3 regions of the Porphyromonas asaccharolytica DSM 20707 genome follow, and region 2 is predicted to be linked to each of the others. Evidence: riboswitches for the same ligand, from Rfam matches in the RefSeq annotation. Region 2 holds a riboswitch; each other region holds the start of a gene.
The links. A riboswitch is a leader RNA that binds a small molecule or an ion and turns the genes downstream of it on or off. The one in region 2 is predicted to bind cobalamin.

Region 1 (7,500 bases), 260 kb from region 2:
CAATACATTATTCTCGACCTAAGATGCTATCCTTACCCATCATCCTTTTGGGAATTGTCTAAGTGCTTTATCCCCCGAATAAAAAACTTCTCGTACATAGTCTACCCTGACAGTCAGCGCCCAGGAGAGTTTAAGTATGTGGCCGGGCCTCAGCATCTAGGCAGTGAGCACTATTATAAGGGTAATGTTATTCTACTCGTAGATAATCAGACCGAGAGCTTCTCGGAGTATCTCTGCATGATGCTACAAAAGGCCCCCCAAGCCATCACCGTAGGGACTCCTTCATCAGGAGCAAATGGAAACGTACATCTATACGAATTCCCAGGAGGGGTCGCGACTTTCTTGACAGGCTTAGGGGTTTTGGACTCAAACTACTTCCCAATGAATGGGAGAGGTGTCAAGATCGACGTTCCAGTTCTTCTCGATGCAAATACTATTCCAGCCAATGTAGACCCATATCTATCAAAAGCTATTGAGCTGACCCTTTGTGCAGGGCTATGATGCGCTGATTAGAGCTACCTCTGAAGGGAAGCTGTGGGTCGTACAGGCTCTGCACGAAGCGTCCGTCGACTAGCACATCTATATAGTCTAGTAGTGGGGCGCGTGCGGGGTCTTGCTCTATCTGCTCGAGCGTGTAGCCTGTGTAGCACCAGATCTCTAACCCCGTGTCGCTCTTGAGACGCTTGAGGAGCGTGAGCAGCTCCTCAGGACTAAACATCGGATCCCCTCCACTCAGCGTGATGCCGTCGAGGAGGGGATTGTTGTTTATATCGTCAATGATCTGCTGCAGGTACGCCTCCGTCAGGGGCGTACCTACGAGCGGATTGTGACTCTCAGGGTTGTGACACCCTGGGCAGTGATGGGAGCAGCCCGCTAAGTAGATCGAGCAGCGTATCCCATCACCATCAAGGATGGTCTCGGGTATGACCTTGAGGACGTTCATTCGAGAGGATAGAGGCGAGAAGCGAGTGGCTAGTGATGCTTGACGCGATCAGCCTCCTCAGCACGCTTGGCAGAGTTCCACGAGGCGAGGTCGCCCGTCAGGTAGCCCGTGATGCGACGCATACGTAGTATGTCTTCGCCACCACATATCGGGCACTTAGCATAGATGACGCCCTTGTAGTGACACTCACGACAAGTATCTATCGGGTGATTGATCGAGCCGTAGCCAATGTGGTTGTCCTGCATCAGCTTGACGATCTTAGCAATCGCCTTGACATTCTTCTTAGCCTCGCCATCGAGCTCTATATAAGTGATATGCCCTCCTAGCGTGAGCGCATGGAAGGGAGCCTCTAGGCGTATCTTGTCCGCAATGCGGATCTCCTCCTTGACATCAATGTGGAAGGAGTTGACATAGTACGCTCTATCGTTGACCCCCTCGATGATACCGTAGCGCTTACGGTCGAGGCGTGTGAAGCGACCCGAGAGCCCCTCAGCTGGCGTGGCTAGTACCGAGTAGTTAAGGTGATAGCGCTCCTTAAACTCCTGTGCTACCTCACCCATGATCTCGATGCAGTGGTAGAGCGTATGCCAAGCATCCTCGTTGGTGCCGTGCCCCTCACCATAGATCGCACACATAGCGTTGTGCCCCCCGATGAAGCCGATGCCGAGCGTACCGCTGTCTATCACGTGACCGACGGGGTCGTTGGGACGCAAAGCTCCCCCACCCTTCCAGACATCATTGCCCATCATAAAGGGGAACTGACGTGCCAAGGCCGTCGCCTGAAATTCGTAGCGCGTGTGTAGCTGTTCGCCCACGAGGCGAGCCATCTCACGTATCGAGGTGTAGAGCTTATTGATCGCTATACTGCGCATCTTGCCTAGATCCTCCTTCGTACCCATCTGCTCCTTAGCATAGCGCATCGCCTCGATCGCTAGGCGAGGTAGGTTGATCGTTGTAAAGGATAGGTTGCCACGACCTATCGAGGTACGAGGACCATTGATATTCTCGAAGACACGCGTACGGCATCCCATCGTGGCTAGCTCATGACGGTAGCGCAGCGGATCCTCCGCATTCCACTCATCATTATGGTTGAAGGGGGTATCTAGGAAGACAAAGTTTGGGAAAAGTGCCTTCGCCGTCGTCTCGCAAGCTTTCAGGAAAAGGTCAAAGTTTGGCGTCTCAAACTCCATCTCCCCAGCCACGGCACGGTCGAAGTCCTTCATCGCACGATCGAAGTCCGCCTCGGAGTAGTTGACCCCCTCCTTGACCTTAAAGATCTGTATCGGGAAGACTGGTACCTCGCCACCTACGCCTAGCCCCTCGGTCGTTGCTTTCATCAGCTCCTCGATCACCATACGCCCCTCGGCCGAGGTATCGGTACCATAGTTGATCGAGCTAAAGACCACCTGATTACCTCCTCGTGAGTGCATCGTGTTGAGATTGTGTATGAAGCCCTCCATAGCTTGATGCGTGTCACGACGCGTACGCTCTATCGCTTGGTTAATTAGGTAGACCACCTCTTTACGAGGAATCTCCTTATCAACCCGCTGGGACAGAGCTTGGCACAAGTTCGTCACAGCCGTCGAAGTCGGGACGATGCAGTCTAGATGCTGCTTAGCTAGCTCTCGTACTTCCCGTGACGAGGGAATATCGGTAGCTCCTATGCAGTGGAGGAATAAGCAGATCGTGTCGGCTACATGCTTGAGAAAAGTCTTGTAAACGCCCGGTGCCATGAAGAAGTCAAAGGCTGGTATCGCCTGCCCGCCATGCTGCTCGTTTTGGTTTGTCTGGAAGACGATCGTCGCCAGCGTTGCATAGCTCTGTATGCTCTGAGGCGTGCGTATGCTACCATTTTTCGTATGAAAGCCTCGCTCGTAGAGATCCGCCAGGTCGTACTGGATACAAGTGGTCGTCTTCGTAGGGTAGTAATCGAGATCGTGGATATGTATATCCCCGCGACGATGCGCCTCAGCGTACTGCGTGGGGAGCAGGTAGCGGTAGGTGTAGTCCTTAGAGACCTCAGAGGCGAAGGTCATCATCTGCCCAGCGGGCGTGTGACTACTCATATTGGCGTTGCTCAGATTGACATCATTACTGTCGATGGTCACGATGCCATCGAGGTTGCGCTTGAGCTCGCTCTTCTTCTGGCGCTCCGTGTTGCGCCACTCGCGATAGAGTATGTAGCGCTTAGCCACCTCCGGCTGCACCTTCATGAGCTCGCTCTCGACGAGATCCTGTACCTCCTCGACAGAGATGACCTCCTGCTCGATGCGTGCTAGGACGCCCATGGTAACGATCTTCGCCTCTTGGAGACACTCAGTCTGACCTGTGGCAATGTAGGCTTTGAGAACGGCGTTCTCAATCTTCGACGGGGTAAATGGCTCTTGCAGCCCATCCCGCTTGATGATTTGTTTGATAGTTGTTGTCATACTTCAATTCCCGAAAGTAATGTTAAGACGCTCACGTTTCTTCCTTCTCTCGTGCGATCTCCGTCTACTAGGGTCGGTCTTCTGACTTATCTCGTCGGGACTATGCAGTGTGTGGCGTAGCCCTGCTTGGAGCGATCTCCTTCCCATCTTAGTTAAGACAGTGGATATGTGATCCTCCTCTATGGCGAGAATTACAGCAGCGGGTTCTGTACTGGACTTGCACCAGTTTCCCAGCGACTAGGCGATGTGCACTAGTCCACCCTTATAGTATTATGAGATCGCAAATGAACGAAAGGAAGACGACGTAAAGCACCCTCATTTGTTACAAGTGCAATATTACAGCTTTCCTACGAAATAGCCAAATAAAACAACTTCGAAATCGATAACTGTCGAAAAGTTATCCAAAACAAATACACAACACGCTAAGGTTTAGCCATTTGCATAAATAGTACCTCCGATAAGTTCTCCAATTAGATTTTTTAGATGCATTGTCTCGCACACCAAATTGTCAAATATCAAGACGCGTAGCGATGATACGTGCAGCGATTTGTAGGGGCGGACCTATGTGTCCGCCCGTCCTCGTCGGAGCGCTGTCTGCTCTATGGGCGGACACGCAGGTCCGCCCATACACAAACCACATCAACACGACAAATCCGGCCATCAGACGCTGTAACCCTTTGTGGGGACGGACAGACCGTACGTCCGTTGTGTCAAAGCGTTACAGCGTCAGGGTTTTAACGGGGACGGACGCACGAGCCGTGCGTCCCTACAGCGGGTTACACGGCTCGTGCGTCCCTACAAAATCGTTACTCGTCTCGCTTTGACTTTGGTTGCTCGGGATCACTATCTCGCCAAAAGTTTTGTAGTATCAAAAGTTTGTTGTACTTTTGCACCGTCAATGAGACGCCGAAATAGCTCAGTTGGTAGAGCAACTCATTCGTAATGAGTAGGTCGCCGGTTCGAGTCCGGCTTTCGGCTCTTATATCACTTCCTAAGGGTGTCGTCTATAGTGGTCTACCCGACCCTGTAGGGGGTGCCTTTTTTTCGTTATACACTAACATCGTACAGCAATGAAATCAGATATTCAGATAGCTCGTGAGTGCCAGCTCAAGCCCATTGAGGAGATCGCTCACCAGCTCAACATCACAGATCAAGAGCTAGAGCCTTACGGACACTACATCGGCAAGATATCACACGAGCGGATGGACCCAGACAAGATAGCCCAGAGCAACCTCATCCTCGTGACCGCTATCACCCCAACCAAGGCCGGTGTCGGTAAGACCACCGTCTCCATCGGTCTCGCACTCGGTCTCAACAAGATCGGCAAGAGTGCCGCCGTGGCTCTGCGTGAGCCTTCTCTCGGACCTTGCTTCGGTATGAAGGGTGGTGCCGCCGGTGGTGGCTACGCACAGGTACTCCCGATGGAGAGTATCAACCTCCACTTCACCGGCGACTTTCACGCTATCACCTCAGCGCACAATATGATCACCGCACTTCTAGACAACTATATCTATCAGAATAGAAATAGCTGCGAGGGCCTCTCCGAGGTGCTCTGGAAGCGTGTCCTAGACGTCAACGACCGCTCCCTGCGTAACTGCATCACCGGTCTAGGCGGCGTAGGCAATGGCATCCCCACGGAGACCGGGTTCGACATCACTCCCGCGAGTGAGATCATGGCGATCCTCTGCCTCGCATCAGACCTAGAGGATCTACGTCGTCGTATCGACAATATCCTCCTCGGCTATACTAAAACTAAGGAGCCATTTCATGTCAAGGATCTAGGCATCGGAGGTGCTATCACCATCCTCCTGAAGGATGCGATCAAGCCGAACCTCGTACAGACCACTGAGGGGACACCCGCCTTCATCCATGGCGGACCTTTCGCTAATATCGCTCACGGCTGTAACTCGATCATCGCTACGAAGATGGCTATGTCTTGCTGCGACTACACGATCACGGAGGCCGGCTTCGGTGCCGACCTCGGTGCGGAGAAGTTCCTCGACATCAAGTGCCGTGTAGCTGGTATCACGCCTAAGCTGACAGTCATCGTCGCTACCCTCGCAGGTCTCAAGATGCACGGCGATGTCCACGAGAAGCAGATCTACGAGAAGGACATAGAGGGCGTACGTAAGGGTCTTGCCAATCTCGATCGTCACGTGCATAACCTGCACAACTTCGGGCAGACGGTGGTCGTTGCCTTCAACCGCTACGCTACCGATACCGACGAGGAGATCGAGATCGTACGCAATCACTGCGAGCAGGTCCTAGGCTGCGGCTTTGCAATCAACAATGCTTACAGTGAGGGTGGCAAGGGCGCTACTGAGCTGGCTGAGCTTGTCGTCAAGACTATCGAGGAGCACCCCTCAGAGCCTATCGACCACGTTTACGAGCTCAGTGAGCCTGTCAAGACAAAGGTCGAGCATATCGCCAAGCGCATCTATGGGGCTGCCAATGTAACCTATAGTAGCAAAGCGGAGAAGAAGCTCGCTCGTATCCAAGAGCTCAACATGGAGCGCTACCCCATCTGCATTGCCAAGACGCAGTACTCCTTCTCAGCAGATCCTAAGGGTTATGGCGACGTACGAGACTTCGATATGAAGGTCGAGGATATCGTCCTCAATAGTGGTGCCGAGATGATCGTCGTCATCATGGGTAGCATCATGCGTATGCCAGGACTGCCCAAGGAGCCACAAGCCGTCCACATGGACATCGTCGATGGCGTCATCGAGGGTCTGAGCTAAAAAAGCAAGTCGGGGAATCTGACGTGACGAGTAACCCGCTGTAGAAACGCACGTTCGGTGCGTTCGGTGCATCAAAGTTACAGATTGCTACGCGTCTCTAACCTCTAATTCCTAATCTCTAATTCGATAGCCACGGAGGAAATACAAAATTCCTCGGTGGCTATTTTTTATTCTGTCCTCTCCTGAAATAGTACACAGTTGGGGAAGCCAACCCCAACAACTATGAAACAAGAAAAAAGTAAACTAGGACGAAAGGGATATCCCCTAGATTTCAAGTGGAGAGTCATTGACGACCTCCTAGCCACCGGTGACAGCATTGCCACCACCAGCCAGCGCTACGGCATTACCACACGCACCATTCGAAATTGGTTGCGTACCTTTGATGTAGAGTTACCCAACCAAAGCACCAGTAGCACTATGAGCAAGACAAACAAGAACAAAGACGTAGATCCAGAGTACGCAGAACTCAAGCGTGAAAACGCTCGTCTCAAAGCAGCCCTCTTCCAGGCTGAGAGCAAGGCATTAGTCAACAAGACACTACTCGAAGTGGTCTTGAATCGCTACCACATTGATCTAAAAAAAAGACCGATTTGCAGCCGTGAGACAGCTTGAGTCCGCCAAAGAGAGAGATCAAAAGCTCTCCATAACCTACCTTTGTCAGCTGTTAGAAGTCAGCCGCAAAGGCTACTACAAGCACACCTTCACCGAGCAAGACGAAGATGTCAAAGTAGCTTCCGTCCTACACTATTGCCAGTATGTGCGCGGTCAGCTCCCCAAAGCAGGCGTAGACACCATCCAGCAGTGTGCCAACGAATACTTCAAAGGGACCTTCCAAGTAGGTCGAGACTGGCTCTACAAAGTGTTAGGAGCCAACGATATGCTACTAAGAAGTCGCAAGCGCAAGCGTCCACCCCAGACGACCAAGGGAGTGGTCAATCACGGCTTCCAAGACCACCTGAACACCACCCCTAAGTACATAGCCACCGACCATTGCCGGCTCACCGTCTCAGACATAACCTACGTCAAATGTTTAGGGGGCTTCGCATATCTCTCCCTGACGATGGACGCTTATAGCCGCATCATCACCGGCTTTGACCTGCAGCCCACGCTCTCCACAGAGGGTCCCTACAACGCACTAAGACAGACCGTTGACTTCTATCAGAAGCATGGCTTTGACCTCAAAGGGCTCATCTTCCATAGCGACCGAGGCTGTCAATATGTCTCCAAGCAGATGACGGACTACGAGGCCAGCCTAGGCATCGTAACCAGCGTCACCCAGACCGGAAACCCCCTTCACAACGCTATGGCTGAGCGACTTAACGGGATCATCAAGAACGACTGGCTTTACAACTTCGAGGATAAGCCCATAGATCAAGTTCGAGAGATC
Region 2 (7,500 bases):
GACCTAAACAGCCAGATCAGCTCACTCCGTGCAGAGAATGCAGAGCTCAGCAAGCGTCCTGTATCTTGCCCTGAGTGCCCAGAGCTAACTGCCCAGACTACTACGAAAGAGGTTATGTCTGACAAGACCATCCTCTTCAAGTTCGATAGCTCACGCATCGACAAGAACCAGATGATCACGCTCTACAACGTCAGCGAGTATGTCAAGGCAAACAATACGCCTATCCTAGTCATCGGCTATACCGACACAACTGGTGATGCTAACTACAACCTGGGTCTATCAGAGCGTCGTGCTAAGGCTGTCGCAAATGCCCTCATCAATGACTTCGGCGTATCTGCTGATATGATCACGACTCAGTGGGAGGGTGCTACGGACAAGCTATTTGACACCAAGTCTTGGAATCGCGTTGTCATCATACGCTCTAAGTAAGTCGCATAGCTCACTCAAATCATCAATCTACGAATTAAACACACTAGAAATATGAAAGCAAAAGTATTTATGCTATCACTCGTTGTCGCCCTAACAGCTTTCGTGGCTCAAGCTCAGGAGGCTCCTGAGGTCGACAACCGCCCCGCATATAAGACGGAGTTTGAGCAAGACCCTGCTGCTCATTGGTTTATTGAGCTACATGGAGGTGCTGCTATGCTACCTTTTGGCAACAAGGCTAATGGAGACGCTGAGTTTGTAGACCGCATCTCACCCGTTGTCAGTCTCTCTTTAGGACGCTGGCACTCACCATACTTTGCTACCCGCCTACGTGGCTATGCATGGAATGTATATAGCTTTGAGAAGCCAGCTAACGAGGTCGTTCGCTATCAGAACGTCTTCGGAGCAGCTTCACTAGAGTTTATGTTTGACGTAGTCAACTATTTCGCTCCATACAGAGAGAACCGTGTCTTCCACCTCGTTCCCTTCGTTGGTCTGGGTGCACACATGAAGTTCTACTCAGCTGATGATAAGAGCGGTGATAGAGTTGGTACAGAGAATGATCTTAGTGGTCTGTTCAATGGAGGTCTTGCGCTCAAGTTCCGTCTAGGCAAGCGCGTCGACCTCAACCTCGAGGGTCAGATGATGGTCTCTAAGAACAACTTCAAGGGTACTCTAACGGCTCATAATCCTGCAGACGTTACAGCTCTTGTATCAGCAGGTCTAACCTTTAAGCTCGGTCGTGTAGCCTTCCAGCCTATTACTCCTATGGACTACGAACTCGTTAATGACCTCAATGGTCAGATCAGCTCGCTACGTGCTCAGAATGCTGAGCTCAGTAAGCGTCCTGTATCTTGCCCTGAGTGCCCTGATGCTCTAGCTCCTGCAACGGCTGTAAACGTTATAGAGAACGTCGTAGCTTTCCGTATCGGCAGTGCTAAGATCGACAAGAACCAGATGATCAACGTATACAACTCTGCCGAGGCTGCAAAGGCAAACGGTGGTAAGATCTACATCGTCGGCTATGCTGATGAGCAGACTGGTACGCCAGAGATCAACATGTCACTCTCAGAGCGTCGTGCTGAGGCTGTTAAGAATGCCCTCATCAACAACTACGGAGTCAACCCTGACAATATCGTCATCGACTTCAAGGGTGACACTGTACAGCCATTTGCTACAAACGAGTGGAACCGCGTTGCTATCATCAGCATCAAGTAAGCGACAGCAACGATAGTTACTTCTTACATCGTCATGGCATAACTCTTTGCTAGATAAGGCTTGACATGTAGAGGTACAAAAATCTAAATATAAAGAGAGGTGGTGACCATGGTTGCCACCTCTCTTTATTTATACGTGTCCTCTTTAGTAAAGGAGGCACTTGATGAGCAGTGATCGTTGTATCAAAACGAGTTGTCGCCCTGCTTTCTAAGTTCATATGCAAGTAAAAAGCGAAGTTTTTTCTCGTTTCGCAAGCTCGGTCGACTGCTCGGCGGGGAACCGCTCGGCGGGGTGGGGGCTCCCACCGTAGGGGCGGACCTGTGTGTCCGCCCGTCCTCACCTGAGCGCAGTCTATTCTGCGGGCGGACACGTAGGTCCGCCCCTACACAAGCTACGTCAGCACGACAATTCCATTCATCAAACGCTGTAACCTCGATCTGTAGGGACGCACGGCTAGCATCTAGAGGGGGGCTGTCTTCGTTAAAAACCACAACGCAGACAAATCGTTACACGTCTCTAACTTCTAATCTCTAACTTCTAATCTCTGACTTCTAACCTCTAACCTCAGACTCGATAGTCACGTAGGGATTTGACATTTTCCACGTGGCTATTTTTTATTCTCCACGGAGGCGCGGATCATTCCCTCGGACATATCATTTGATTTCTCCGAAGTTTCATCTCGTCTCTACGTGGGGATTTTTTTTGTTGCTACGTGAAGGATGAAAAATTTCCACGTGAGTACGTCTCTTCTCTGGAATCGTCTCGACAGATATGAGCATCGGATTATCATGCGTAGCCCTGGGGAGCTGAAGCTTTGCTGAGTCTGTCGCTTTTCTGTACCTTTGTAAGAGATTGTGGTTAGTGGATAGGCATACCGCTCACTACACCTATGCGAGGTGTAGCGTATGTCACGCCACTCTAAGAGGGAATCAGGTGCAAGTCCTGAGCAAACCCGTTGCTGTAAAGCTCCCCACAGGCTAAGATGACATCTACCTAGATGAGACCACTGCCCTGCTAACGTTACTAGGGGTGGGAAGGAGACACCTTAGCGAGCTAAGCCAGAAGACCTTCCATGATCGTTGTACACATCAGCCTGCAACGTGGACTTTGCAGTACGATATGCTTCGAACTAGGGGCTTATACTTCCTCCCTATGCACTAGACGACTAGGATAGATGCTCCTAGTCGGTGGCTCGTTGAGCTACTGAGTTGTTGAGTCGTAGAGTCTACTATGCGGTACTGAGATAGTATCTTGAATCCCCTAGACTCTATTGATATGAGACATATCTACTTGCTTGTACTGCACACCCTCACCGGTTTACTCCTCCTAGGTGTGGCGACACTCTCTGCGCAGGAGAGTCGCATCACGGAGGTGCTCGCTTACCATCCAGCTCCAGGACAATTTATGGGTAGCGAGGCGATGGCGAGCCAAGATGTCACCACTTATGCTGATCTTCTTCGCAAAGCGCAGAAGCGCCTTGTCGAGGAGCACACCTTCCTCTCTCTCGGTGGGTGGGGTGGGTACATTGTCGTACGCATTCAGCCTGCATTGGTCAACCAGCCTGGTCAGGCGGACTTTGCCATACTGGGCAATGCTTTCATTGGCAATGCGGAGCCGGGGATCATCTATGTGAGCCAAGATGTCAATGGCAACGGACTAGCGGACGACCCGTGGTACCGCATCCGTGGCAGCGAGGACTATCGTAGCAACCTTGACTACACAATCACCTACTACAAGCCAAAAGATCCATACAACGACCCCATCGCCTGGAGCGACTCGGAGGGAGAGTCGGGACTCATACCGCGCAATAAGTACCACACGACCAATAGCTACTATCCGCTCTGGGAGGGTGATAAAGTGACCTTCATGGGGGTCCTCCTGCCGGACTGTATGAAGCTAGACTCCGCAAGTGGACAGTGGCAATCTGAGCCTTACGCTTATGGCTATGCAGACAATCACCCCAACGACTCCTCCGGTAGTCACATTGATATAGACAGTGCGGTCAATGCAGCGGGTGAGTTGGTACAGCTAGATCGTATCGACTTTCTCAAGGTGCAGACGGGTGTCCATCAGCAAAATGATGTGACGGGTGAAGTGTCGACCGAGTTCGCGGGTATCAGACCTCTCGCCAAGGGCTCCAGCATCGTTTCTCCTACGGCTACGCCAGCAGTACGTCTCTCTTATAGCGACAAGCAGCTACAGATCGAGAGTGAGGTGACTGGTACGCTATACCTATATAATATAGATGGGCAACTGATCCTAACGCATCCACTCTCTGTGGGTAGTGCGAAGGTCGCTTTGCCCGCTATGGGCGATTGCTATATCGTACTTTTACGCCTAGAGGGCGGAGCTACGACATCGCATCGTATATGCAGACAATAACAAACTATATATTCACTCAATTACTATGCAAAGAACAGTAACGACAACGCTCCTACTACTCTGCTGGTTACTCCTGCCACCGATCGTGTGGGGACAAGAGGACAACGAACTCTTGATGCCCACAGAGACTTGGAGCAGTAACGAGCATAAGGTGGGAGATACCCCGCTGATCCTCTACGATAGTGGAGGAGCCGACGGCAATGCTTTGGCAAGCAAGACGGGGAAGATCCTCTTCACGCCAGAGCAAGCTGGCAAATGTATCGAGATAGAGATACAGGAGCTTGCCTTAGACAATCAAGACGAGCTTTACATCCTCGAGGGTGCCGCACCTTTCTCTAATTGGTCCTCTCCTAACGAGAAATTAATTATCAGGAAGTTTACTAAGGAGGATAGACCGACGCTCCCCCTTAAGCTTCGCTCCAGTGACAAGTCTGGTAAGCTAACAATCGGTAGCAAGACGAAAGTTAATCCAGGTGCCGGCTTTAAGATCATCGTACGCACGGTCGATCAGCCTGCGATCCAGGTCGCCTCTGTCCTAGAGGACAAGAGTGCTAGCCACGACCCCTACATCGGCGAGCAGTCGCTCATCGTCTCTAACCTCAAGATAACAACCGAGGGACTAGCCAAGGCTCCCCAGCTGACGGCTCTGCACTACAAGCTCAGCGAGACAAAGCCGAGCGACATCACGGCAATATACCTCTACGAGGCAAACAGTCGTAAACCCAAACAGCTAGACGCTGACAAGCTACTCGGCAAGACGACAGAAGTCTCTGCCGAGGGTACGATCACACTCTCTAAGGAGTACACGCTCTCTGAGCCTAACTATGATCTAGTTTTGGTCGTTGACCTCAAGAGCGATGTGGAGGCTGGTAGCCGTATCGATGTTGCTACGACAAAGCTCACAACGACTCTGGGCGACCACGAGGTAACGCTCCAAGAGCCTAAGGCGCTCACCGTAGAGGATGCCTACGCACTCTCTAAGACTCCGCAGACCTATACCATAGGTGATAAGTCTCTGACGCTATACGATGATGGCGGTAAGTATGAGCCAATCAGCGAGAAGTTTGACGGATACGCTGTCTTCAAGCCTGAGACTGCTGGCAAGGTGATCCAGGTAGACTTTACGAAGCTAGATCTCTTTAGCTACTCTTCGATCGGTCGTGCTGATCTCGTTGAGGTGTACAATGGCTCAGAGGTCAATGCGGACAACCTCATCATCAAGCTCAACAAGGAGACGGCTTACAAAGCAACTTCGACAGCCCCCGACGGTAGTCTGACGATCCGTCTTGTAACGAATACGGGGACTCCTAAGGCTGGTTTTGAGGCACTGGTCTCTCAGATCGCTCCTCTGCCTATGGCGGTCGACTCGCTCTCGGGTAGAACCATCGAGGTCGACACTTTTGCGATGCCTATCAATGCGGGCGTCCAGCAGGTTGGCATGGTTGCCTTCACGCTCGTTGCTAAGGGGACCAAAGACCCTGTCACACTGCAGCGTCTAGACCTTAGCTCAATCAGCAAGACGAAAGACGTAGCTCAGGTGGCGCTCTATTACAGCCCGATCGTAGATGACTTTACGAAGGCTAAGGAGATCGCACGCTGGGACTTTGCCGAGGCACTCACCGCCACGCTCCCCATGCCTCAAGTACTGCGTGAGGGGGCTAACTACTTCTACCTAGCTGTAGACCTCCAGGAGACTGCTCACAAGGGCAACAAGGTCAACCTATCCATTGACAAGCTCTACCTCTCAGCAGGCGAGAAGACGCTACCCGAGCAGGAGCGCACCCGCACGGAGGCGCTAGAGGTAATGAATAAGATGGTGCTCACCCTCGGTAAGCATCATATCAAGGTGTACGAGCCTTGGGACTTTACGCCTCAGCTCAAGCACAGCCTTACCACGGGATATGACACTGACGCAGGCGAGCGCAGCGTCACCTTTGAAGCTACCACTCCAGACAACGTTATACAGCTTGACATCAATGAGTGGGACTTCTACTACTCCTCTTGGGGTAGCAAGCCTACGCTCCGAATCTATGACGGAGAGGATGCCACGGCTCCTCTGCTCTTTGAGCTAAAGTCCGATAGGGAAGCCTACAAAACGAAGCCTGCCGACTACATTCGCTCTACGCAGAAGGCTCTGACCTTCGTCTTTGACGCTAAAGGTGCATCAGGTTCGCTAGGCTGGCGTGGTCAGGTCAAGCAGTACCTGCCACAGGACATGAAGGTTGACTCAGCCGCTGCAAAGCAGCTCGAGCTACCCTTCGTCGCTGTCGGCTCTGAGCAGAACCAAGTCTTAGCTCTTGACCTCCATACGACTGGAGACCGCAATCCGATCCATATCGATGGGCTCACCGTAGACCTCAAGGGTGGAGCTCCTCAGATCGAGCGGGTGGCACTCTATGCCGCTACGGTTGAGGGTACACTCGATGCGAACAAGCTCATCGCAGAGGCTCAGGTGGAGCCGACGATGCAAAGTGTCGACCTGCCGACCGACTCACTGCAGAAGTACGGTATGCTGAGGGAGTTTGCCAATAGCTACATTCTCGCACTAGACATTCGCAAGGATGCTCCCTTGGCTGACAGCATAGATGTGGCTATTGCCAAGCTATCGGTCGCTGGTCAGACGGTTGCTGTCCGCGACGCTGATCCTAAGGGATCGTACAAGCTGGTCAACATTTTCAACCACCCAGCATCGGACGACAATAAAGAGGTGACCGTTACCACGCCGCTATCCTATTACGATGAGGGTGGTCCCAATGGCAATACGCTCAAGAACACAGGCTCGTACGTGACCTTCCTCCCAGCCCATGAGGGCGAGGTGATAACCCTCACGATCGACTCAATAGCTCTAAGAAGTGCCACCTTCGGCATCTACTCTGGGCGTGACCATACAGATGAGAGCAAGCTACTCTCCACAGGAGACAACAATATGCTCAAGCAGACTGGTGTCAAGACCTTTGTCTCGCAAGAGCAGGACGGCTCGCTGACGGTCTACTACAAGGGCTCAAATACTTACGCTTACGGCTGGGCTGCTCGTGTAGAGAGTGTCAAGCCTCGCAATCTATTTGTCGAGAAGGTCTCTGCGGAGGCTCTCCCCGTAGATGAGCAGGGTGTACTCTCGGGTAGCTCACTGCCCGTAGTACGTATCGACCTAACCACCGCTGGTGAGCAGGGCAAGACGACCCTCGAGAAGCTACAGCTAGAAATCTCTAGCGAAGGCATCGAGGAGCTCGCACTCTACACTACGGGAGCCATCAAGGAGTTTGACGAGGCACGTCTGATAGCTACAGTCAAGCCACTAGCGACACAGACAGATGTAGTCTTTAAGCTCGATCCCGCCGATACACTTACGCTATCGCGTACGCAGTACTACTGGGTCAAGGCGCAGCTCGCTGGCGACCTCAAGGCAGGTACACCTATCTCAGTCTCTGCCAAGGGTGTTACCGCTGGAGGTGCCAAGTACGATGTGATCCAGGA
Region 3 (7,500 bases), 660 kb from region 2:
TGCACGCTCTTGCCGACGACGTCACGGCTGATGGTGCCGTTGACGAAGAGCGTATTGACCAGCTTGTCGTGCTCCTCAGCTGGTACGAAGTAAGCTCCGTGATCCTTGAAGGCCTGGAAGATCTCCTCCCGGTGCTGCTCAGGGTAGATGAAGCACTGCTCGCCAGAGCAGATGATGCCGTTGTCAAAGATACGTCCACGGATGATGGTCTCGGCAGCTTCTTTGTAGTCGATATGCTCATCGAGGATGACCTGCACGTTGCCAGCGCCTACGCCAAAGGAGGGCTTGCCCGAAGAGTAAGCAGAGTGTACCATGCCCATACCACCCGTAGCAACTACGACGTCGACAGCCGCCATAAGGTCTTGCGTGGCTTGGATAGAGGGCTCGGTGACGCACTGAATGAGGTGCTCAGGTACGTTGAACTCCTTAAGACGCTCCAGTATGAGCTGGATGGTATGTGCGGAGCAGTTCTTAGAGCGTGGGTGTGGCGAGACGATGATCGCGTTGCGTGTCTTGAGAGCGAAGGCGATGTTTGCCATCGGAGTGACGATCGGATTAGTCGTCGGAGTGATCGCAGCGACGACACCTACGGGCTTAGCGATCTTGATGAGGCCGGTCTTCTCGTCGATGTCCAGTACGCCCATACTCTTCTTGCCCTGGAGGTTGCTCCATACGCCTTTTGACTTGTTGCGGCACTTAGCTACTTTGTCCTCATAGACGCCCATCTCGGTCTCGTCGACAGCTTCACGAGCGAGCATCTCAGCATTGTCATAGACGACACGACAGAGAGCCTTGACCACCTGGTCTACAGCGTCCTGATCGAAGCGTGCTTGGTAATCCTTCTGTGCCTCTCGTGCTAGAGAGACCATTTCTTTGATATCCATGATATGGTTGTTTATAGATTGAATGTATGATAGCTTTATTAGTAGAGAGCCTTGTAGATGTCTCTGATCTCGTCCCGTGTGAGGGGGGTATAGTTGTTCGCAAGGAGGCGCTGCTGCGTAGCGATGACCGCATCGGCAAAGCCTTCGATCTCAGCCTCCTTCATACCGTATGTGCGAAGCGAATTCTTGGCGATCAAAGCTGAGAGCAGTGCGTCGATTTCGTCAAAGAGCGTGGCGGGCGTACAACCCATCAGCTTGGCGAGCTTCTCCTTGAGGAGCTGCATCTGACCCGCTGGAGCCTTGCGCTCGTAAGCCTTAAAGACCTCGGTGAAGAACTGATAGTTTGCCTCTCCGTGCGGTACGTGATAGGAGCCACCGAGCGGATAAGAGAGCGCATGGACGGCGCCAACACCTGCATTGCCAAAGGCGATGCCCGCGAAGTTGCTCGCCATAATCATCTCGCCCATACAGTCGAAGCGGTAGTCGGGACCCTTGTCTCGTATCTTCTGGAAGACCGGGATGATGATCTGCCAAGCGGCTTCGCTAAAGATTGCGGTGTAGGGATTGCACTTGGGCGAGAGGAAGGACTCCACAGCATGTATCAGCGCATCGATGGCGCTGCAAGCGTAAAACTTGAAGGGCAGCCCCCTCAGCAGCTCAGGGATGATGACCGCATTGTCAGCTACGATAGCATCGTCAGCGAGTCCCATCTTCGTCTGGCGGCTCTTGATCTCAGCGATAGAGATATTGGTCACCTCGCTACCCGTACCACAGGTCGTGGGGATGATGATGAGCTGCTTCTCCTTGACGAGAGGGATCTTCTTGTCAAAAGCGTCCATCACGTCTGTCAAGCCACGCAGCACAAAGAGCTTGGAGATGTCGATGACCGTGCCACCGCCTACGGCTATGACACGATCGTAGTCCGTGCCCTGGAGGTCGTGGAGGATCTGATTCATCATCTCCTCCGAGGGCTCACCTGTGCCGTAGTGCTCCTGCATGACGAAGTGGCAGGGTAGCTGGGAGGCTTTCATAAAGGGCTCGTAGAGGAAGTCATTGGTGATGACTAGGTCACGCTCCCCAAGTGCAAAGGCTTTGGCAAAGTCTGCAAAGGTCTCGAACTGGTCGATGACCGTCTTGAGCTTGAATAGTTGCATAGTAAGAATGTATTGTTATAGTTTGAATCTTCTCTTGCACTCCGCCTCTAGCTCGGGGCGGAAATTGGGATGAGCGATAGCTGTCAGTGCTAAGGCTCGCTCACGGAGCGACTTGCCCTTGAGGTGCGCTACGCCATACTCGGTGACGATGTAGTCTACGTCGTTGCGAGAGGTGGTGATGGCGGCACCCTCTGTGAGTAGCGGTACGATGCGGGAGGCGGTGCCTCGGCGTGCCGTGGAGGGGATAGCGATGATGCTGCGTCCGCCCTTAGACCAAGCGGCACCACGCACGAAGTCAACCTGTCCGCCTGGACCGCTGAACTGTCGCAAGCCCATCGCCTCAGAGACCACCTGCCCCATAAGGTCTACCTCGATACAGCTATTGATGCTCACGAGGTGGTCGTTTTGGGCGATGATGCGCGGGTCGTTGACATAGTTGACGGGACGCATCTCGATGGCTGGGTTGTTGTGCGCAAAGTCGTAGAGTTCTTGCGTACCCATGAGGAATGTAGCGACCACCTTGTTGGGGAGGAGCGTCTTGCACCGACCCGTGATGGTATGAGCCTTGATGAGCTTGACCACGCCGTCAGAGACCATCTCGGAGTGGATACCGAGATCCTTCTTATCCTTGAGAAAGAGCAAGACAGCATCGGGGATTGCTCCGATGCCGAGCTGGAGCGTGTCTCCATCCTGTATGAGCTCTGCGCAGTTGCGTCCGATAGCCTCCTCAACCTCTCCGATGCGTGGCAGGTCAAGTGCGTAGAGTGGGTAGTCGGCCTCTACGATATGTGTGAGCTGAGAGATATGTATGAGGTTGTCTCCGCCAACGAATGGCATCTGCTTATTGAGCTCTCCGATGACGACTCGAGCCTGCTCAGCAGCTGGCTTGCTATAGTCACAGGAGGTGCCGAAGCTGCAGTAGCCCTCCTCGTTGGGATAGGAGAGCTGCACGATAGCTACATCGGGGTGAAAGACTCCCCCTGGCTGCATCATCGAGGGCACCTCGTAGAAGTAGGAGGGGACGAAGTCCGCGCGCTGCTCATCGACGGCAGGACGCGTGTTGGCACCGACGAAGTTGGTCACGAGTCTGAAGTGTCCCTCCATCTCGGGTGCTGTGTAGGGGCTCTCGCCCAGGGTGACCATGTGGAAGATGCGGACATCGTGGAAGCGCTCATAGTTTCGCGCCAAGGCAGCGACGCACGCTTGCGGTACAGCGGCTGCATGAGATAGTACGACGAAGTCACCGTCCTGTATGTGGGAGACCGCTTCGTCGGGAGAGATACTGCTAAATGGGATAGACATATGGAGAGGTTAGAGATTAGAAGATAGAGGTTAGAGATTAGAGTGGCTCTAGTGATGCTAGGAGGACTAGTGGTACTAGTGATGCTAGTGGTACTAGTGACTTTAGCTAAGAGCCAGCAAAAGTTACTTTCGTATGATACGGAGCGCCTCGGCGATGAGTTCGTCGCTGACGCTGTCGTCTACGGTTACCATTAGGGTGGGGAGGCCCAGCTCGCCTCGTAGCGTCTCCTGCACCACCTCCCGGATCGTGCTACTCAGCGAGGGGCATGCTTGACAACTCCCCGAGACCTTGACGAAAACTTGTTCGCCAGCGACCCTCAGCAGCGCTATGTCGCCCCCGTGTGCTTGGAGCTGAGGACGTACATAGCTACTGATGATGGTCGTGATCTCGTCTACCCTAGAGGATAGATCTGTCATAAGAGATAGGGACTACTTGCCCTGAGGCTTATCTAGAGAGGTGTCGAGATGAGCTATCTTACGAGCCAGCTCCTTCTTTGCCTCCATATTACACTGACGCGAGATCATGATGCGCTGAGCCTGTGGCGAGCCAGCACCGTGCAGGCTCTCCGTGCGGTAGCCTACGGCTGCGGTACCGAGCGTGAGATTCTCGATCAGACGCAAGATGCGCATACGATTTACCGTGTCCGTGCCCTTAGCACCAGCGAGGTACTTACGTACGAGTGGCCCGACCTCCTCGTGCTGCAGGTCAGCTTGGCTAGGCATCGTAACCATCAGACCGCCAGCTATGTCCTCAGCGAGACGTGTGATCTCGTAGGGATAGCGGGTTACATTCTGCTTACATACGTTGGCCAGGAGCATATCGATCAGGTAGTTGCCCGACTTCGTCTTCTTGCCCTCAGCCGAGCAAGCGATACCGCAAGCGTAGAGCGTCTCATTGAGGTGAACCATCTCGATCAGCTTGTCCTTGATGTGCGAAGCCCGAGGCACACCGTTGTAGTCAGCAGCCAGAGCAGCAGCACCGATGAGTACGTCGCCCACACCTACCTTACAGCCACCATAAGACTGACGGTGATAGCCAGCGAAGCGCTCGACAAGCATGTTGGAGAACTGGTACTCACGGCACATGAAGACACGCTCCATAGGTACGAAGACGTGATCCATGATGAAGAGCGTCTCATGACCTCCGAAGGTTGAGTTACCCAGGTCAATGTCTGCGCCCTTCTCCATCTTGCGTGTGTCGCAAGACTGACGGCCGTAGATGATCGTAACGCCCTCGGCATCACTGGGGATGGCAAAAGAGACAGCGTAGTCAGCATCCTCCTCACGCATCGAGCAGGTAGGCATGATCAGGTGCTCATGCGAATTGACCGAGCCAGTCTGGTGAGCCTTGGCACCCGTGACGACGATACCATCAGGACGTATCTCGTTGATGTGTACGTAGAGATCTGGATCCTCCTGCTGTGAGGGTGAGAGGCTACGGTCGCCCTTAGGATCGGTCATAGCACCGTCTACGACGAGGTCGTTGTCCTGGCAGTACTGTACATAGTCTCTGAAGCGCTGGTGGTAGTTGGTACCGCACGCCTCGTCCATCTCATAGGTGGTAGACCAGATAGCATTGAAGGCATCCATACCGACACAGCGCTGGAAGCAGCTAGCGGTCTTCTGACCGAGGAGACGCTGCATCTTGACCTTCTTGACGAGGTCCTCAGCGCTCTGGTGAATGTGGCAGAAGCGATTGATCGTCTTGCCCGTAATGTTGGAGGTAGCGGTCATCAGATCCTTGTACTCCTCCTGCTGTGCCAGCTCATAGGTCATCGCTAGCGAATTGAGCGATGGACGGATCATGGGGTGGTCGACGGGGTTGTCGATCTTCTGGCCCATGAAGTAGACGTTAAGGTGGAGAGCTCTAAGGCTCTCGATGTACTCTTCGCGTGTTTTCATAACTTCTTTTCTGTATAAAGTGAATAGAATCTTCGTGCGTCAGAGTAGGACGATCGAAATACAGAGCAGAAGTCACGGGATATGGCCCTATCCTACAGGTCAGCGCCTGTAAAGCCCTCCAAGCTGGCAGTAGGGAGAGAGTGATGAGTGTAGACACGACGAGAGAGAGCCTCATAGTCAGTCTCGCTGCTATGGACTCTATCATACGCACTATGTTAAGCCATCTATGTCCCGCTGTCATTCTTTTTATTTCCTAGCTCTGAAAACAAAAGTCCTATGGCACAGGCAGGTCTTCTGACTTCTCCCTAGTTCGTATAGCTCACATCGAGTCGTACAAAACGGGCGATACCCTGGGTCTTCCCATAGCTACCTACAGCACCTTCACGCGAAGGCTTGTAGGGGTCGTGCTACAGTGACATCTTAATGCAGGGGCGCACTTCAGGAGTTACAGCTGAGAGTACAGTCTTGGCTTCGCACCAAGTTCCCTATTCAGACGGGGTGACAAGATTTGGTTGTTCCTCGTACACCTATGCACCGCAAAGGTACATAATATATTCTAATCCAACCACAAGAACCTGATCAGACACAGAAGAAATGAATCTCCACGTAGGTATTTTCAAATCTCCACGTAGGTATTTTCAAATCTCCACGTGGAAAAGAAAAATTCTCCACGTGGAGACGAAATAAAACTTCGGAGGAATCAAATGAAACTTCGGAGGAATCGTTTCGCCTCCACGTGGAAAATAAAAAATAGCCCCCTGGAAAATCGAAAATCCCTACCGAGGAAAGCGACCGAAGGTCGACCACTGGCTATTAGCTGTTGGCTAGAGTCACTAGAGCCTCTCTAATCTCTAACCTCTAACCTCTAATATCTTTTTTAATATCTTTGCCTTGAGCTGACGTAACTCAGTAGATGCTACGGGCTTAGTACGACGACTCACCTTGAGAAAACATAAATCCATAATACCAACAAACATGAAAAGGATTAGATCACTACTAGGATGCGTCCTAATCATTTGCCTGTCACTATCGCAAAGCATGCTTCTGACAGCTCAAGAAGACCTTGTCGCAGAGATGAATGGTACCTATGCGACGGGGACAGAGTTTAACCTATGGGTATCATCTCGCTCTGGCTCTATACGAGTCGACTACGGCAGTGGCTCACCCACTGAGCTACAGGTCTCTACAGACCCCAGCATGCCGACGAAGATCAACAGCTACACGACCGAAGGCAAGTCGGTCAAAGTATACGGTCGTGACCTGACGACTCTGCGATGCTTCTGGAACAAGCTTACGTCTCTCACGCTGCACGCGCCAGAGCTAGAGATACTCATCTGTCACACAAACAGCATACCCTCTCTAGACCTGACAGGGAGCCCTAAGCTGCGCATACTAGATGCTACGGAGGCAGGGTTGACGACCCTTCAGATGAGCGGTCTGACCCTCATCGATACGCTCGTATGTGATGGCAATAAGTTGACACAGCTAGATCTGAGCGACATGACGCACCTCAGACTCTTGGAGTGCTACAAGAATAAGCTATCACAGCTGGATCTTACCTCTTGTCCAGATCTTGTCAAGGTGTCTGCTCACAAGAACCAACTCACGACACTCAACGTATCTGGACTGACTAAGCTAGAGGAGGTCTCTTGCTGGCAGAATCAAATAGCTGAGCTCGATCTCTCCTCAGCAGCTGCACTCACTGCTCTGGACTGTAGCGAAAACAGCCTAACCAAGCTCCTAGTCAATCCATCGGCTCCTATTAAGAAGGTCGAACTCTATGACAACCAGCTCTCAGAGGAGGCTTTTAACAGCTTTATCAAGAGCCTACCTGATCTGTCTGGACAAGAGTCTGGCACCCTCAAGGCGGTCAAAACAAGCAGTGACAGCCCCGAAGGAAATCAAGTTTCTGCACAAGCCCTCCGAGAGGCTCAACTCAAGAACTGGCGCATCTACAAGGGATATGAGGAGATACCAGTACCTATGCCCCGTGCGACCCTGACGACGAGTGGTGTATCTCAGTGGACGATCTCCGCACAGCTAGCCGATGAGGCGCAACAAGACAAGGCGTGGATCGACTGGAACAACGATGGCATCTGTCAAGACAATGAGCGAGGCCTCCCCGAGGGTAAGCATGCCGTAGAGGCTAACACCATCACGATATATGGCGATCTAGAGGGTCTCTTCTGCTACGAAAACGCCCTGACAGATATCGACGTATCCGCTCTTCAGAGCTTGAAGCGCCTGAACATTAGTGA

Region 1: linked by a shared signal. The riboswitch ahead of PORAS_RS06985 (anaerobic ribonucleoside triphosphate reductase) and the one ahead of PORAS_RS08085 (hypothetical protein) in region 2 are both predicted to bind cobalamin.
Region 3: linked by a shared signal. The riboswitch ahead of PORAS_RS02190 (4-hydroxyphenylacetate 3-hydroxylase family protein) and the one ahead of PORAS_RS08085 (hypothetical protein) in region 2 are both predicted to bind cobalamin.

What each region holds. Positions count from the first base shown of each region.
Region 1 is NC_015501.1:1,802,685-1,810,184, forward strand. It holds gene PORAS_RS09150 (S41 family peptidase) at 1-501, shown strand, start outside; gene nrdG (anaerobic ribonucleoside-triphosphate reductase activating protein) at 470-943, opposite strand; gene PORAS_RS06985 (anaerobic ribonucleoside triphosphate reductase) at 973-3,372, opposite strand; cobalamin riboswitch at 3,427-3,651, opposite strand; tRNA gene PORAS_RS06990 (tRNA-Thr) at 4,278-4,350, shown strand; gene PORAS_RS06995 (formate--tetrahydrofolate ligase) at 4,443-6,113, shown strand; gene PORAS_RS07000 (helix-turn-helix domain-containing protein) at 6,336-6,725, shown strand; gene PORAS_RS07005 (IS3 family transposase) at 6,712-7,500, shown strand, end outside.
Region 2 is NC_015501.1:2,060,837-2,068,336, reverse strand. It holds gene PORAS_RS08095 (OmpA family protein) at 1-429, shown strand, start outside; gene PORAS_RS08090 (OmpA family protein) at 481-1,644, shown strand; cobalamin riboswitch at 2,521-2,733, shown strand; gene PORAS_RS08085 (hypothetical protein) at 2,920-4,026, shown strand; gene PORAS_RS08080 (DUF4465 domain-containing protein) at 4,052-7,500, shown strand, end outside.
Region 3 is NC_015501.1:537,672-545,171, forward strand. It holds gene PORAS_RS02170 (aldehyde dehydrogenase family protein) at 1-884, opposite strand, end outside; gene PORAS_RS02175 (4-hydroxybutyrate dehydrogenase) at 923-2,038, opposite strand; gene PORAS_RS02180 (acetyl-CoA hydrolase/transferase family protein) at 2,054-3,340, opposite strand; gene PORAS_RS02185 (NifU family protein) at 3,464-3,757, opposite strand; gene PORAS_RS02190 (4-hydroxyphenylacetate 3-hydroxylase family protein) at 3,770-5,242, opposite strand; cobalamin riboswitch at 5,510-5,788, opposite strand; gene PORAS_RS02195 (leucine-rich repeat domain-containing protein) at 6,281-7,500, shown strand, end outside.